DNA from 4 places in the Methylobacterium sp. SD274 genome. Region 4 is predicted to be linked to each of the others. Evidence: predicted binding sites of a transcription regulator. Region 4 holds the regulator's gene; each other region holds the start of a gene.

Region 1 (4,212 bases), on a different contig from region 4:
TTCCAGGAGCTTCAACACGCGATCGATTATCTGGACCATGCGCCGGCCGGCTTCCTGTCCATCGATCCGGCAGGCTCCATCGTCTACATGAACGCGACGCTGGCCTTCTGGCTCGGCTACGACCTCGCGACCGTGGGGTCAGGCGGGCTGCGCCTGCCCGATATTGCGCCCAGCGCCGACGTGCTCACCGCCACCGAGGGATTGCCCGGCGAGGTGCGCACCGACCGGTTCGACCTCGACCTGCGGCGCCGCAACGGCCAGCCGTTGCCGACCCGGCTCTACCATCGCGTCGCCTTCGGCCAGGACGGCAAGCCGGGCCCGTCGCGCACCTTCGTGCTCAACCGCTCGGCCGGGGCCGAGAGCGACGAGCCGCAGCGCGCCGCCGAGGTGCGGCTCGCCCGCTTCCTCAACAACAGCCCCATCGCCATCGCGACCCTCGACCGGACCGGGCGCATCGCCCGCGCCAACGCGTCCTTCGCCCGGTTGTTCGGCGGCACCCCACGCCAGGCCGTGCCGGATGGGCGTGGCGAGCTCGGCACCGAGCCGACGATGTGGGAAGCCCTTCTCGACCGCGACCGGGCCGTCCTCGAGGGCGCCCTGGTGAAGGCCGCCGACGGGACCGTGGAGGTCCAACCGATCGAGGTGGCGCTGGCGGGGCCGGGAAACCGTTCCGCGCGGGTCTGGCTCAGCCCGGCCGGCGGCGACACCTCGGCGGCAGCGGATGCGGCCACGCCGGCCGATCGCGAGCGCGTGATCCTCTATGCCCTCGACACCACGGCGCAGCGCCAGCTCGAACAGCAGATCGCCCAGACGCAGAAGATGGACACGGTGGGCCAGCTCGCCGGCGGCATCGCACACGATTTCAACAATGTCCTCCAGGCCATCATCGGATATTCGGACCTTCTGCTGGCCAGTCACAGGCCGACCGATCCGGCCTTCCAGGACATCATGCAGATCAAGCAGAACGCCAACCGGGCCGCGAGCCTGGTGCGGCAGCTGCTGGCCTTCTCGCGGCGTCAGACCCTGCGCCCGGAAGTGATGAATGTCGGCGAAGCCCTGTCCGATCTGACGCTGCTGCTGAAGCGCCTGCTCGGCGAGCGTGTCGATCTCGACCTCAAGCACGGGCGCGACATCTGGCCGATCAAGGCCGACGTGAACCAGTTCGAGCAGGTCATCGTCAATCTTGCGGTGAATGCCCGTGACGCGATGCCGAATGGCGGCCAGCTGCTCATCCGCACCGCCAACATCCTCGAAGGCCAAGAGACCAACGAGCGCCAACCCGGCGCACCGGCGGGCGATCATGTCCTGATCGAGGTGCTCGATACCGGCGAGGGTATCCCGCCCGACGTGATGGAGAAGATCTTCGAGCCCTTCTTCACCACGAAGGATATCGGCAAGGGGACCGGCCTCGGCCTCTCCACCGTGTTCGGCATCATCAAACAGAGCGGCGGCACCATCGACGTGCAATCGACCGTGGGCAGTGGAACGGCGTTCCGCATCTACCTGCCGCGTCACGAACCCGCGGCCGAGCCCGTTCCGGAAATCGCCGCCGCCGCCGCCCCTCAGAGCAACGCGGAGATCGCCGCGAGCCGTCTCAGGGGCGCGCGCGACCTCGAAAAGCCCGGCAGCGGGCAATCCACCCCGCGCAAACCCTCGCCCGATCATACCGGGCAGGGCGTGATCCTGCTGGTGGAAGACGAGGACCCGGTCCGCGCGGTCAACAGCCGGGCCCTGTCGGCACGGGGCTACACGGTGCTGGAAGCGGCCTCGGGCCTGGACGCCCTGGCCCTCATCAGCGATGTCGACCAAACCATCGACCTCGTCGTCTCCGACGTGGTGATGCCGGAGATGGACGGCCCGACGCTGCTACGCGAACTGCGCAAGCACCGTCCTGATCTGAAGGTCATCTTCGTATCCGGCTATGCCGAGGACGCGTTCCGCAAGAACCTGCCCGACGGCGAGGATTTCAACTTCCTGCCCAAGCCCTTCAGCCTCAAGCAGCTCGTGGAAACGGTGAAGGAGACGATCGCCCGTTAGGGCGACGTTCTCCCGCCGAATGATGCGAAATCAGCACCCGGCACCTTGCAAAAAGAGAACAAAACAAGTACATCATTCGCATCCGAGGCACATTGAGCCTTGAGCTCTCCCCATGCATAAGGATGCCGACGAATGGCTCAGCCCGCGCTGAAAGTTGTGGATTCCCCGATGGTGGACAAGGACAAGGCGAAGGCGATCGATGCCGCGCTGTCCCAGATCGAGCGTGCTTTCGGCAAGGGCTCGATCATGCGACTCGGCAAGAACGATAAGGTGGCGGAGGTCGAGACCGTCTCCACCGGTTCGCTCGGCCTCGACATCGCGCTCGGCGTCGGCGGCTTGCCGCGTGGCCGGGTGATCGAGATCTACGGCCCCGAATCATCAGGCAAGACCACCCTTGCCCTTCACACCATCGCCGAGGCCCAGAAGAAGGGCGGCGTCTGCGCCTTCGTGGATGCGGAGCACGCTCTCGATCCGGTCTATGCGCGCAAGCTCGGCGTGCAGCTCGACGATCTCCTGATCTCGCAGCCCGATACCGGCGAGCAGGCCCTGGAGATCACCGACACCCTGGTGCGCTCGGGCGCTATCGACGTGCTCGTGGTCGATTCGGTGGCGGCGCTCACGCCCCGCGCCGAGATCGAGGGCGAGATGGGCGACAGCCAGCCCGGCCTTCAGGCCCGCCTGATGAGCCAGGCCCTGCGCAAGCTCACGGGCTCGATTTCGCGCTCGAAATGCATGGTCATCTTCATCAACCAGATCCGGATGAAGATCGGCGTCATGTATGGCAGCCCGGAGACGACCACCGGCGGCAATGCACTGAAGTTCTACGCGTCGGTGCGCCTCGATATCCGTCGTATCTCGACCCTCAAGGATCGTGACGAGGCCATCGGCAACCAGGTCCGCGTCAAGGTCGTCAAGAACAAGGTCGCGCCGCCCTTCAAGCAGGTCGAGTTCGACATCATGTTCGGCGAGGGCGTCTCGAAGGTCGGTGAGTTGATCGACCTCGGGGTGAAGGCCGGGATCGTGGAGAAGTCCGGCGCCTGGTTCTCTTATGCGAGCCAGCGCCTCGGCCAGGGCCGCGAGAACTCGAAGGGGTTCCTGCGCGACAATCCGGACATCGCCAACAAGATCGAAGCCGCGATCCGGCAGAATTCGGGATTGCTGGCCGACAAGATCCTCGAGACCGCCAAGCCCACGGCGGACGATCTGGACGAAGGCGAGGCCTGATCGCCTCGTAAGTCATGAAAGAGGCCGTCGCGGACCATCGCGGCGGCCTCTTTCATGTTCGGACTATCCTATCGGTGCGAATCGGCCCGATGCTCGCTCTTTGGTCGATCGCCAAGTCCAGAGACGAGCGCCGTCGAGCGTTCGAAGGGTGCAGCGTTAAGAAACAGGAACGCACGATCGCGGAGCGGGCGTGACTCGACGGTCCGGCCTCCTTATGAGGGCGCAAGCCACGAAGAAGCCTCGGGTTGTCGTCTCGACCGCCCCAAGCGCACGACAGAGTCATTTCACGATGAGCGGCGTCAACGAGATCCGGTCGGCCTTCCTCGACTATTTCGCCAAGGCGGAACACGCCGTGGTGCCGTCGTCGTCCCTCGTTCCCCGTAACGACCCGACCTTGATGTTCACCAATGCGGGGATGGTGCAGTTCAAGAACGTCTTCACCGGCGTCGAGAAGCGGCCTTACAACCGTGCCACCACGGCGCAGAAATGCGTCCGTGCCGGCGGCAAGCACAACGACCTCGACAATGTCGGCTATACCGCGCGCCACCACACCTTCTTCGAGATGCTCGGCAATTTCTCCTTCGGCGATTATTTCAAGCCGCAGGCGATCGAACTGGCCTGGAGCCTGATCACGAAGGAGTTCGGCCTGTCGAAGGACCGGCTCCTCGTCACCGTCTACGCGGATGACGAGGACGCGGCCGGGCTCTGGCGCAAGATCGCCGGCTTCTCCGACGACCGGATCATCCGCATCGGCACCTCGGACAATTTCTGGCAGATGGGCGATACCGGCCCATGCGGTCCCTGTTCGGAGATCTTCATCGATCAGGGCCCCGGATTGCAGGGCGGTCCTCCCGGTTCGCCGGACGAGGATGGCGACCGGTTCCTCGAATTCTGGAACCTCGTCTTCATGCAGTACGAGCAGATCGAGCCGGGCAACCGCCTCGCTCTGCC
Region 2 (4,212 bases), on a different contig from region 4:
CCCGTATACCCGGCTCGGCGGCGGGGAACTGGTAGTGGTAGCTCACCTGGGTATCGGTAAAGAGAAAGAACGTCGAAGGCGCATCCGGAACGGGTGGCTGCGCGCCGGCCGGATCGGCGGCCAGCGCCGGTGCCACTGCCGCGCAGGAGACCAGCGCGGTCGCCAGGAATGTCCAGAAGCCCGTCATATTCAATCCCGGAGCGCGGTCCGCCCGGTCGGGGCTCCGGTCGATAGCGGATTAGACAGTTTACCGGAAGGACGAAAGCTGGTTCTCCCGTGGGACGATGGGCAACTATGTAGCATAAACCGTTAAAACAGGCGTCGAGCCGGACGCGGATTTGCACCTTGGACCATCCGATTCACCGGGCGAGTTCGCGCAGGCCAAGGCGGATAAGGGTCTTGGCTTCGGCGCCCTCACCGGCTCCCTTCATCGCGGCGGCGATGGCGGCGGAGGCCTGGACCGGGGCGTAACCGAGATTGACCAGGGCCGAGATGGCATCGGCGGCGGGCTGAGGCGCGGTTCGATCCTCCACCGCTCCGGAGAGGGCCAGGACGGCGGGGTCGATCGGCGCGAAGGCGGGGGCCTTGTCCTTCAATTCGGCGGTGAGCCGGGCGGCGAGGCGTGGCCCGACCCCAGGGGCGCGGGCGATGGCGGTCTTGTCACCCATGGCGATGGCGGTGGCGAGGGCCTCCGGCTCCAGCACGGAGAGCAAGCCTAGCGCCACCTTTGAGCCGACCCCCTGCACGGTCTGAAGCAGGCGAAACCATTCGCGCTCGGCATCGGAGCGGAAACCATAGAGCCGGATCATGTCCTCGCGGACATGGGTCTCGATGGCGAGAGAGGCGGCCTCGCCCGCGCCCGGCATCCGCTGCAAGGTCCGGGCGGAACAATGCACCACGTAGCCGACCCCCTGCACGTCGAGGATCACGAAATCCTCTCCGTAGGAATCCACCACACCCTTCAGCTTGCCGATCATGCATCATCTCGTCATCAGAGACAGGGTCTTATCAGGGACCGGCCCTCCTGTCCGACCAGCCATAGAGAAAGTGACCGCATGATGCGCACGCGCCTCCTCGCCCTCCTGCTTCTGGCCTCGCCCTGCGCCTACGCGCAGGAGACGCCACCTGATGCCGGTCCGTCGCGCGACCCGACCCAGGTCAAGCCCGGCACCTACGTGCTCGATCCGGCACACGGCAAGATCACCTGGTCGGTGATTCATCTCGGCTACTCGACCTATTATGGGCAGATCACCGATGTGGCGGCCAAGGCCGTTCTCGATCCGAAGGAGCCGGCAAAGAGCCAGCTCAGCGTCACCATCGGCATGGCCAGCATCAACGGCCTCAACGATGCCTTGAACAAGCATCTCCAGGCCCCCGAGTTCTTCGACACGGCCAAGTTCCCCACCGCCACCTACACGGCGACCCTGGTGGAGCCCACCAGCCCGACCACGGCGCGGATCACCGGCACCCTTACCCTGAAAGGTGTGACGAAACCCGTCTCCTTCGACGCCACGTTCAACCAAGCCGGCACCAACCCCGTCGACAAGCGCTACACCGTGGGCTTCGATGGCTGGGCCGTGATCAAGCGTTCGGATTTCGGTGTCTCGGCCTTCGTGCCGGCAGTGAGCGACGAAGTGAGCCTGCGCCTGGAGGGCGAGTTCAAGGCCCAGTAAACCCGCCCAGGACGTAAAGCCCCCTCTCCCCGCGCCCAGCGCCGGGAGAGGACATGCTCACCTCTTCGCCAGAGCCGCCGCGATCCGGGCGGCGGCAAGCCCGCTCACCCCGGCGACGGGAGCGTGGAGCTTCTTCAGCGCATGCGCACCGCGATGATTGGCATGGGTGACGGCGATGGCGAGGGCATCGGCGGCATCCGCCGTCTTGAACTCGGCCTTGGGCATCAGAAACTTCACCATCGCCTGGATCTGCACCTTCTCGGCATGGCCCGAGCCGCAGACGGTCTTCTTCACCAGGTTGGCGGCGTATTCGGAGACCGGCAGACCCGCCAGAGCCGGCACCAGCAGGGCGATAGCGCGGGCATGGCCGAGCTTCAGCGTCGCCTGCGCGTCCTTGTTGACGAAGGTCTCCTCCACGGCGACCTCGTCGGGCGAGAAACCCGACACGACGCGGGTGATGCCCTCGTGCAATTCCCGCAGGCGCAGGGCGAGAGGTAGGTCCCCATCCGACGTCACCACGCCGCAATCGACATAGGTCAGCTTCGTCCCGACGACGGAGATGAGACCCCAGCCGGTCCGGCGCAGGCCGGGATCGATGCCGAGGATGCGGACGGAGCCGGTCATGCGCTCAAAACCAGAGGTGACAAAATCATGGGTTGGACAGGTCCGGGCGCGAGCGCCGCGCCGATCTGAGCGTTAAGGACATATCGTGAACGAAGTCTTGTGCCAAGGCATGGGCGATGGCATGGGCAAGACATTGCCGCCCTCGTCGCCTGAGCTGGCGGGAAACGATCCTATCCATGGGGGGACGGACCCACAGCGTCGTGGTCACCGCCGTCCCACCGGATCTCGTCGCCCGTCTCTACGTCTCCAGCGCGTAGCTCGTCGCGGATACCGGCGACGCGCGCGTAAGCTCCCGTTCCATAAGCCCGACGTATCCGAAAAATCAGAATTCCAATGCGGATATCGAGACTTGCCGGCGGAGCTCCGACTGATTCCTGAGCATCTGCCTCTGGCTAATCCTGCCGATCGCCGGGCCCGGAGCTCAGTTCAGCGGGAACGTTCCGACAGGGCCGATCCTGGCGGCAACCGTTCTGGCGGGACTCGGAACGCTGACGCGCCGGCGTTGGTCAACCGCTTCCTCGACATCGTAAAAGCAGCCTGATCCTGGCTCCGCTCGAACGAAGCGGATGCCGGATCAGCCGAGCACGCGCGGCACCAGAGTGAATCCCGGATCCGCCATCACGAGGGGGACTATCGGATCTGGAATGATCGCTTGTGGCTCCGGGCCGCTCACCCTTCGAGCTTGGCGACCAGAGCGTCGGAGAGAGCGAAATTGACGTAGACGTTCTGCACGTCGTCCTGATCTTCGATGACCTCCACGAGGCGGATCAGCTTCTCGCCGGTCTCGTCGTCGACCTCGATCGTGTTCTGGGCCTTCCAGATCAGGGCCGTGCGGCGCGGTTCGCCGAATCGGGCCTCCAGGGCCTTGGAGACCTCGCCGTAGGAATCCTGGGCGCAGGTGATCTCGTGGCCATCCTCGGAGGAACGCACATCGTCGGCGCCCGCCTCGATGGCAGCCTCGAGCATCGTGTCGGCATCCGCCACCTTGGCGTCGAACTCCACCACGCCGACATGGTCGAACATGAAAGAAACGGCGCCCGTCTCGGCCAAACTGCCGCCGGATTTGGTGAAGGCCGAGCGCACGTCGGAGGCGGTACGGTTGCGGTTGTCGGTCTGCGCCTCGACGATGAGGGCAGCGCCCCCCGGGCCGTAACCCTCGTAGCGGATCTCGTCGTAGCTTTCGGCGTCGGCGCCCGAGGCCTTCTTGATCGCGCGCTCGATATTGTCCTTGGGCACGTTCTCGGCCCGTGCCGCGATGATGGCGGCGCGCAGGCGCGCATTCATCGCCGGGTCGGGCATGCCGAGCTTGGCCGCAACCGTGATCTCGCGGGCGAGCTTGCCGAAGATCTTGGAACGGACCGCATCGACGCGGCCCTTGCGGTGCATGATGTTCTTGAACTGGGAATGGCCGGCCATAGCGTGACCTTGGGTCGTGTCAGAGGTGGAGCGGAAGTGCGCGCGCGCGTCACCGCAGCGGGGTTGGGCCGGGTTATAGGCCGGGTCCGCTCATCGAGGCAACGCGGTGAGGGCCCCGGCGTTGATGCGGCAGGGGAGTTTCTCTCCTCGCAACGGGGACAGAAGCGATGGCAGACGAAGGAAACGGCGGCGCGGTGCGGCCCTGGTGGCGCCTCGCCTTTACCGCCTGCCTCGGCATCGTCGCGGGCTCGACTTTGTTTCCGCGGCCCGCGAAAGGGGTCACCCCGCGTGCCGGGCGTGCCAGTCCTTCAACGCCGCGAGAGTGACGACGTCGCCGGGCCATGCCGATCCGGCGAGATGGCTATGCGGCGCCTCCCTCTCGCCGAGATCGGAGACGGCCGAGAACGCGCCCTCCAGGCTGTGGCCACCGGTATAGAGGCTGCGCGTGGCGATGACCGGCAGGCCGGCATCCAGGGCAGAGCGGATGCCAGGGGCGGAA
Region 3 (4,212 bases), on a different contig from region 4:
TGGAGGATGCCGTCGATCCGTCGTCGGCTCCGTCCTCGATCGGCGAGAAGGCACGACCCGCAGCCTGCGACGCGCGGATGAGATCGTCGTGGCGCACCATTCTCAAGGCTGCAGAGGGCGCCATGTCGCTCTCCCACCGATCGGCTCTATGTGCGGAAACGCACAAACCAGAGATTGGTTCCCAATCCGACCCGTCATCGCCCCGCCATGTCCGGCTCCTAGGAATCCGTCACCTAAGTCACAGGACGAGTTCCACCATGACCGAGCCGCTGCGCACCCGCTCGCAGGCCGCCGAAGACGGCGAGGATGCAGGCACGAATACGAGCGGCAACGCCACGTTCGGCGATGTGGTCGCCGCGCGGTTCGACCGGCGCGACCTCCTGCGCGGTCTCCTCGGGGTCGGCGCCATCGCGGCGGTGGTGACGCCCCGCGCGCTCGCGGCCGCCCCGGCTGCGGCGGCGCAGGGACGGGCGACGCCGTTCCCGTTCAAGGAGATCGAAGCGGGTTCGGACACCCACCATCACGTGGCCGAGGGGCACGATGCCGACATCCTGATCCGCTGGGGCGATCCAGTCCTGCCTGGCGCGCCTGCTTTCGATCCGCGGAACCAGTCGGCGGAGGCCCAGGCCCGGCAATTCGGCTACAACAACGACTTCGTCGGTTATTTCCCGATGCCCGGCGCCGCCGATCCGGCGGCGCACGGACTTCTCGTGGTCAATCACGAATACACCAACGAGGAGCTGATGTTCCCCGGCCTCGGCCGCCAGGATATCAAGACCGTTGCGTTCAAGGGCATGAACCGCGAGCTCGTCGATATCGAGATGGCCGCCCATGGCGGATCGGTGATCGAGGTGAAGCGAACGGACGGCAAATGGGCCGTGGTGCCGAACTCGCCTCACGCCCGGCGCATCACCGCGGAGACGGTGATGACTTTGTCCGGTCCCGCCGCAGGCTCCGACCGGCTGAAGACGACGGCCGATCCTGTGGGCCGTACGGTGAAGGGGATGATCAACAACTGCGCCGGCGGAACCACCCCCTGGGGGACGTGGCTCACCTGCGAGGAGAACATCAACTATTACTTCTCGGGCTCCCTCGCTGAGGGTTCTGCTGAGGCGACCAACCACAAGCGTCTCGGCCTGCCCGGCAACGCCTATGCCTGGGGCCGCTTCCATGAGCGGTTCGACCTGTCCAAAGAGCCGAACGAGCCGAACCGCTTCGGCTGGGTCGTGGAGATCGACCCGTTCGATCCCGCCTCCGTCCCGACGAAGCGCACCGCCATGGGCCGGTTCAAGCACGAAGGCGCCGCCGGCATCGTCTCGAAGAGCGGCCGCTACGTGGTCTACCAGGGCGACGACGAGCGTTTCGACTACGTCTACAAGTTCGTGACGGACGCGGCCGTAAATCTCGCCGACCGGCAGGCCAACCGCGATATCCTCGATTCCGGCACGCTCCACGTCGCCCGGTTCGATGCCGACGGACGCGGCGCCTGGATGCCGCTGGTCTTCGGACAAGGCCCCCTGACGACGGAGAACGGGTTCCGCTCCCAGGCCGACGTGGTCATCGAGGCACGGCGTGCCGCCGACCTCCTCGGCGCCACCAAGATGGATCGCCCGGAAGACGTCGAGGCCAATCCGAAGACCGGCAAGGTCTATGTCATGCTCACCAACAACGTGAAACGCAAACCCGACGAGGTGAACGCCGCCAATCCGAGGCCCGACAACCGCTTCGGCCACATCGTGGAGCTGACCCCCGACGAGGGCGACCATGCGGCACCGGGCTTCGCCTGGGAGATCCTCGTCAAATGCGGCGATCCCTCCATCGCTACGGTCGGCGCCACCTTCTCCTCCGCGACGACGAAGGACGGCTGGTTCGGCATGCCGGACAATTGCTCGGTCGACGGACAGGGTCGGCTCTGGGTCGCCACCGACGGGAACTCGCCATCGAAGACGGGCCGGAACGACGGAATCTGGGCCATGGAGACGGACGGGCAGGGACGGGGAACCGGCAAGCACTTCTTCCGGGTGCCCAACGGCGCGGAGATGTGCGGCCCCTACTTCACACCGGACGACACCACGTTCTTCGTCGCCGTCCAGCATCCCGGCGAGGCCGACGAGGAGGATCCGAAGGCCGCTCCCGCCACGTTCGAGGCACCTTCGACCCGGTGGCCGGATTTCGACGATGCGATGCCGCCCCGGCCGGCCATCGTCGCCATCACGAAGCGAGGCGGTGGCCGGGTCGGAAGCTGACCGCTCGACCTTTCCAGCTGGACACTGGATCCCCCTCCGTCGCCGTTGAATGGCGGCCCTGTCGAACCGGCGTCGTGGAACTCGCCCCCATTGCGCCGCAACTCCTTCAGAGTGCCAGCAGGGGTACGGATAGCGACCGGGGAAAGGGCAGGGCGCAGCGACCGCGACGGTCCCTCCGAAATCCCGACGACACAGCGTTAAGGGAATCGGCGCAAGCTGTGCAGGAACACGGGGAGAGACCTCCCGCGCCCTCATGGCGGCGCTTCACGTTTCCGTTTCGTTCCTGTATGGTTGGCACATGACTCAGCGCGAGACCTCACGCCAGGCCGTTGCGGCCCCCGCCGTCGGCCGGCCGAGCGATCTGTTCGCAGGCGGCCAGGCGCCGGTTCGCGGTGCCAAGGCTTCCTCCGCCGCCCGGGCGCCCCTCGACAAGGCGCCCATCGAAACAGCCGAGGCCGGCTACGACGCCTCGTCGATCGAAGTGCTGGAGGGGCTGGAGCCCGTCCGGCGCCGGCCGGGCATGTATATCGGCGGCACCGACGAACGCGCCCTGCACCATCTCTTCGCCGAGGTGATCGACAATTCCATGGACGAGGCTGTGGCCGGCCATGCCAGCTACATCGAGGTGGAACTGGAGGCGACGGGCCACCTCGTCATCACCGATAACGGACGCGGTATCCCGGTGGACCCGCATCCGAAATTCCCCGGCAAATCCGCCCTCGAAGTCATCATGACGACGCTGCACGCCGGCGGAAAATTCGACTCGAAGGTCTACGAGACCTCGGGCGGCCTTCATGGCGTCGGCATCTCCGTGGTCAATGCACTCTCGGACAGCCTCGAAGTCGAGGTCGCCCGCAGCCAGACCCTGTACCGCCAGACGTTCTCGCGCGGCCACGTGCAGGGGCCTCTGGTGGAGGTCGGCCGGGTGCAGAACCGTCGCGGCACCCGGGTGCGCTTCCATCCCGATGCCGAGATCTTCGGAGCTCTGAAATTCGATCCGCGCCGGCTGTTCAAGATGGCCCGGTCAAAGGCCTACCTGTTCGGCGGCGTCGAAATCCGCTGGCGTTGCGCGCCGTCCCTGATCGAGGGGATGGACGACGTCCCGGCAGAGACCGTGCACCGCTTCCCCGGCGGCCTGCGCGATTATCTCGCCCGCGATCTCGAGGGCAAGGAACTCGTCACCGATGCGGTTTTCGCCGGCAAGGTGACGAAGCCCGGTGGCCATGGCTCCCTCGAATGGGCCGTCGCCTGGATGGTGGTGGAGGACGGGGTCTCGCACTCCTATTGCAACACCATCCCCACCGCCGAGGGTGGCACGCATGAAAGCGGCCTGCGCGTCGCCCTGCTGCGGGCCCTACGCGAACATGCCGAACGCGTCGGCCAGGCTAAGCGCATGACCTCCGTCACAACGGATGACGTCATGGCGACCTGCGCCTCGATGCTCTCCGTCTTCATCCGCGAGCCGGAATTCCAGGGCCAGACCAAGGACAAGCTCGCCACCGTGGAAGCCTCGAGGATTGTCGAGACGGCGATCCGCGACGCGTTCGACCATTGGCTCGCCGCCTCCCCGGCCCAGGCCAACAAACTTCTCGACTGGGTGATCGACCGGGCCGAGGAGCGCCTGCGCCGACGCCAGGAGAAAGAGGTCGCGCGCAAATCCGCGACCCGCAAGCTACGTCTGCCGGGCAAGCTCGCCGATTGCTCCAAGGCCGGTACGGCCGGCTCGGAAATCTTCATCGTCGAGGGTGATTCCGCCGGCGGCTCGGCAAAGCAGGCGCGCGACCGCGCCAGCCAGGCGATCCTGCCCCTGCGCGGCAAGATCCTCAACGTGGCCTCGGCCAGTCGCGACAAGATGGGCGCCAACCAGCTCATCTCCGACCTGACCCAGGCGCTCGGTTGCGGCACGGGCAACAGCTACAAGGGCGAGGATCTTCGCTACGAGAAGGTCATCATCATGACCGACGCC
Region 4 (4,212 bases):
CATGGCGAAAGGAGATGACCCGCATTCCTGCGGCCTGGGCGAGGCGACCGAGATCGGTGATCGGAATGCCGGGCACGCCGTAGATCGTGTTGATATCATTGAGCTTCAGCGCGTCGATGACGAGGTGAAAGCCATCGGTGAGTTCCGGCTCGGCCGAAACGTCGACATCGATTCTCTGGGCCAAAGCTGACATCGTGTTCTCTCCCTGGTTCTTTGACGTTTTATTTTGATTGGCGGTCCGCAAAGTCGGCGAACCGATGACGTGAACTTTTCCGCCGCGGGATTTGGTTCTCTCGTGCAGTGCAAACCCGATTGTGATGCGGCTTCGGAGACCGCGGGATTCCTCGACGTTAAATCGACGTCCTGGCAGTGACTTTGGAGTTGGCGTTGCCGTGAAGTCGGCCAGCGTGACGTTTCATCCTCCCTCGACGGGGCGTGGATTTTCTTCAACGGGAATCCAAAAATTTATGATCTCTTTGGGTATTCCGCGCAGCTTAATCTTTGCGGCGACTTGGCGGGGTCGATGGTGGACACAACCAAATCACCATGTTTTATAATGCCTACCGCCAGACGGGCGCCGTTCGCCGGCTGGCGATCCCGCGCCTGCCTCGAACACAGAAGGCGCTTTGACCCGATCTAGCAGTCGAAAACTGCTGTAAGCCCTCCGACCCGATAGGCAATTGGTGGCATACCAAATACCAACTGTCAAACGGATTTGCACGATTGTGCCGATCAGCATCGGATCGCCCGAACGCGAGGCGTCGCATGGCCGGTCGACACGGGAAGAATACAACTCCTTCCTTCATGGTAATCGGAAGTCTGCTCTTCGAACCGTAGCGAGGAAAGCGCCACTCAGCTTATGTTAAGAGCTTTGAGCGGGCCGAGGCATTCCTTGTATTTCAAACGCGAGTTTGGCATGCTTCACACCAAGTGTGCTCGCCCGCGTGTGCGAGTTTAAATTATTCTAGGTGGCATGAAAAATGGTTAAAACCGACACATTTCAAGTAAAGCCTATCGTTGCGACTTCAAGCTTGCGTGCATTGGCTTATGACGCGCTCAAAGAAGCAATCACGAACATGAACATTTATAATCAGCGTGAAGAGGTTCGCCTGGATGAGCGAAAGCTGTCCTTGAACCTTGGCGTGAGCCGCACCCCTGTGCGCGAAGCGCTGACGGTATTGGAGCAGGAAGGCTTCGTGCGGTTCGAGGCCCGTCGTGGTGTCTTCGTCATCAAGAAGTCGAAGAAAGAAATTGTCAGCATGATCCAGGCTTGGTCTGCCTTGGAGAGCATGGCTGCGCGCCTCGCCTGCGAGCGGGCCACCGACGAACAACTTCACTGCCTGCGTGAGCACTTTCCAGAATTCTATGAAGGGCGCCCGTCGGATCATCTCGACGAGTATTCGGAAGCCAACATTCGCTTCCACCAGAAGATCATTTCGCTCGGCCAGTGCGACGTGATCAAAGACATCACCAGCAACCTGCTGATGCATGTCCGCGGTATTCGCAACACCGCGCTGCGTCAGGGGGAACGCGCGGCCAATTCGATCAAGGAACACGTGGCGATCATCAAGGCATTGGAAGCGCGGGATGCAGATCTGGCGGAACGCCTCGTGCGCGAGCACGGCCTCGGCCTCGCCAGCCATGTCGAGAAATATGGTGACTATCTCGACTGATCGACGCTGCCGCCAGAGTACCCGCCACATCGCATGGCTCCCCGGCCGTCGGTGACCGACTAAGTCATCGGCGGGGACCGGGCGCGCGGTTCCGCCGGACACCGTGAAGGCCCACCTTACAGGGGCAGGATAAGCCTCCACGGCACGAAGCCCCTTCGGATGATTGAAGGGCCCGGCGGGTGATACCGGCGGACGCCAAGCCGGCCCGCGGTAAGGCGCCTTGAGCGGAACATTGCGCCTCAGGAACAAACTCTACCACCGGGTTAACGGAACCCTTGCAGAACACTTGCGGAACGTCTACCGTGTTCGTGTTTTGTTTCAGCGGCGTTAGTCGCGGCCATTGGCTTCAGTGGAAGAGTGATCTGTATGTTGACGCGTAAGCAGCTGGATCTTCTCCAATTCATCCAACAACGGATGCAGGAGAGTGGCGTCCCGCCCTCCTTCGACGAGATGAAGGACGCCCTCGATCTCAAATCGAAGTCGGGGATCCACCGGTTGATCACGGCCCTCGAAGAGCGCGGATTTCTGCGTCGTTTGCCGAATCGCGCCAGGGCGATCGAAGTGATCCGGATGCCTGAGAGCCTGACCGGTGCACTGGCGCCGAAGCCCGCTCCCGCCGGTGAAGTTCGCCGCTTCACGCCGAGCGTAGTCGAAGGCGGTCGGTCCAAGGCGATGCCGTCCCTGCGCCAGCCAACGACCCAGGCCCAGGACGAGAGCGGAAGGTCGATCACGATCCCGGTCATGGGACGGATCGCGGCGGGCACGCCGATCTCCGCCATACAGAACCAGAGCCATTCCGTGACGCTATCACCGGACTTCCTGGCCGGCGGCGAACATTACGCGCTGGAGGTCCGTGGCGATTCGATGATCGAAGCGGGTATCCTCGACGGTGATCTTGTCGTGATCAAGAAGCAGGACACTGCGAATACGGGCGACATCATCGTTGCCCTCATCGACGATGAAGAGGCCACATTGAAGCGCCTGCGTCGCCGCGGTTCCTCCATCGCTCTGGAAGCGGCAAACCCAGCCTACGAGACGAGGGTTCTGGGTCCGGATCGTGTTCAGATCCAGGGGCGGCTCGTCAGCCTGGTCCGTCGTTACTGAAGCCCGTCCGACTGCGTTTCGGATGACGGATCGCCGTCGTCGCCCTCGGGTTTTATGGGTTTCGGACTTGGTCCCGATTCCTTCGGAGGCGAAGGGGACGGCGTGACGACGGCGACCGCCCGCCGCCATGGCGGACGAGAATGAGGTTGGTGGGCGGACGTGACCTGCGGTCCTTCGGGGCCGAAACGGATGGTGGTGGCGCCGCGTAGAGCCAGGTATGCGCGATCGATGACGAAGCCGGCCCGGCAGTCTTTGGGTGCGTCACGGCGGGCGATGATCACACTCGCCCGTTCGCAATCCTCCGCGAAGGCCCGCTTGTCCTTGACGAGGGCGACGATCCGACCCGGCCCTAACTCGACGACGCATCCGCCGGTATCGCATCGGCTTCTCGGCGAGGCTGCGACGGCGGCGACCTTCCGCGAATCGCCATCCGCCTTGAGCCATTGTTCGAGGACGAAGGCCGGCGGGCTGCCGAGAATGCTCAATCGGCCGTCCCCGTCGCGGAAGGCTGCACCGCCACCCTCACGGTCGATGTAGACGTCGTAACGCGGCGGCATGGTAGCGAGCACGACACCGAGAGCGGCCGGAGCAAGGCCGATCCAGCGTAAGCTCGAGACGGGAAGTGTCAGCAGGAGCAGGGCGAGAGCAAGCAGGCAGAGTGCCGTGCTGCCATAGGCCGGGACGACGAGGGTGGCGTGTCCGAACCCGCTGATCCAGCCGGAGATCGTGAGCATCCCGCGTACGGCGAGCCCCATCGCCCACCAGACCGGCTGGTCCAGTGCGAAGGGATAGGCGAGGATCCCAAGAACCGCCGCCGGCATCACCGCCAGGGAGACGAGGGGCAAGGTCAGGGCATTGCCGACGATGCCGAAGGGCTGGACGGTCTGGAAATGATAGGTCGCGAAGGGCGCCGTGGCGATCTGGGCGATCAAGGTCGTCGCCAGTGTGCCAAGGACCGCGACAGCCAGAAACCGCCAGGTTCGGGCCAAGAGGCCCGCACCTTCGCGTGGCGGCATCCAGCGATTGAGCGCGCCGGCGCAAGCGATGAGGCCGGCAACCGCGCCGAAGGACATCTGAAAGCTCGGTTCGAGAATCCCGTCCGGCTCTCGCGCGAGGGCGATGAGGGCAGCGAGCGCGAGGTTCCGCATGCTCAAAGCCGGGCGATCCACCAGGATCGCGCCGAGCATCACCAACGTCATGATGAGCGAGCGTTCGGCAGCGATATCCCAGCCCGAGAAGACGCAATAGGCCGTGACACCCACCATGGCGAAACCGGCGGCGATCTTCTTGATCGGCCAAACCAGGGCGAGCCCCGGAACGAGGGCGAGCAGCGCGCGGACGAGCCAGAACACGACGCCGGCTGCGAGCACCATGTGGAGGCCGGAAATCGAGACGACGTGGTAGATTCCCGCCGCACGCAGAACCTCGTTGGTCT

The links. The regulator LexA, encoded in region 4, represses DNA repair genes until DNA is damaged. The targets are predictions, from matches to a motif close to TGTTCNNNNTGTGTTCNG.
Region 1: the regulator LexA is predicted to act here: its motif matches at 2,092-2,109, upstream of recA (recombinase RecA).
Region 2: the regulator LexA is predicted to act here: its motif matches at 2,372-2,389, upstream of ruvC (crossover junction endodeoxyribonuclease RuvC).
Region 3: the regulator LexA is predicted to act here: its motif matches at 2,514-2,531, upstream of parE (DNA topoisomerase IV subunit B).

What each region holds. Positions count from the first base shown of each region.
Region 1 covers NZ_JADIJP010000022.1:52,476-56,687, forward strand. The annotation lists gene IPV08_RS17850 (response regulator) at 1-2,037, shown strand, start outside; gene recA (recombinase RecA) at 2,170-3,261, shown strand; gene alaS (alanine--tRNA ligase) at 3,551-4,212, shown strand, end outside.
Region 2 covers NZ_JADIJP010000014.1:25,151-29,362, reverse strand. The annotation lists gene IPV08_RS13475 (hypothetical protein) at 1-187, opposite strand, end outside; gene ruvA (Holliday junction branch migration protein RuvA) at 360-977, opposite strand; gene IPV08_RS13465 (YceI family protein) at 1,056-1,673, shown strand; gene ruvC (crossover junction endodeoxyribonuclease RuvC) at 1,731-2,297, opposite strand; gene IPV08_RS13455 (YebC/PmpR family DNA-binding transcriptional regulator) at 2,967-3,713, opposite strand; gene IPV08_RS13450 (HAD-IA family hydrolase) at 3,993-4,212, opposite strand, start outside.
Region 3 covers NZ_JADIJP010000011.1:101,386-105,597, reverse strand. The annotation lists gene IPV08_RS11880 (hypothetical protein) at 1-124, opposite strand, end outside; gene IPV08_RS11875 (PhoX family phosphatase) at 258-2,246, shown strand; gene parE (DNA topoisomerase IV subunit B) at 2,545-4,212, shown strand, end outside.
Region 4 covers NZ_JADIJP010000021.1:82,562-86,773, reverse strand. The annotation lists gene oxc (oxalyl-CoA decarboxylase) at 1-193, opposite strand, end outside; gene IPV08_RS17570 (GntR family transcriptional regulator) at 981-1,673, shown strand; gene lexA (transcriptional repressor LexA) at 2,040-2,777, shown strand; gene IPV08_RS17560 (ComEC/Rec2 family competence protein) at 2,771-4,212, opposite strand, start outside.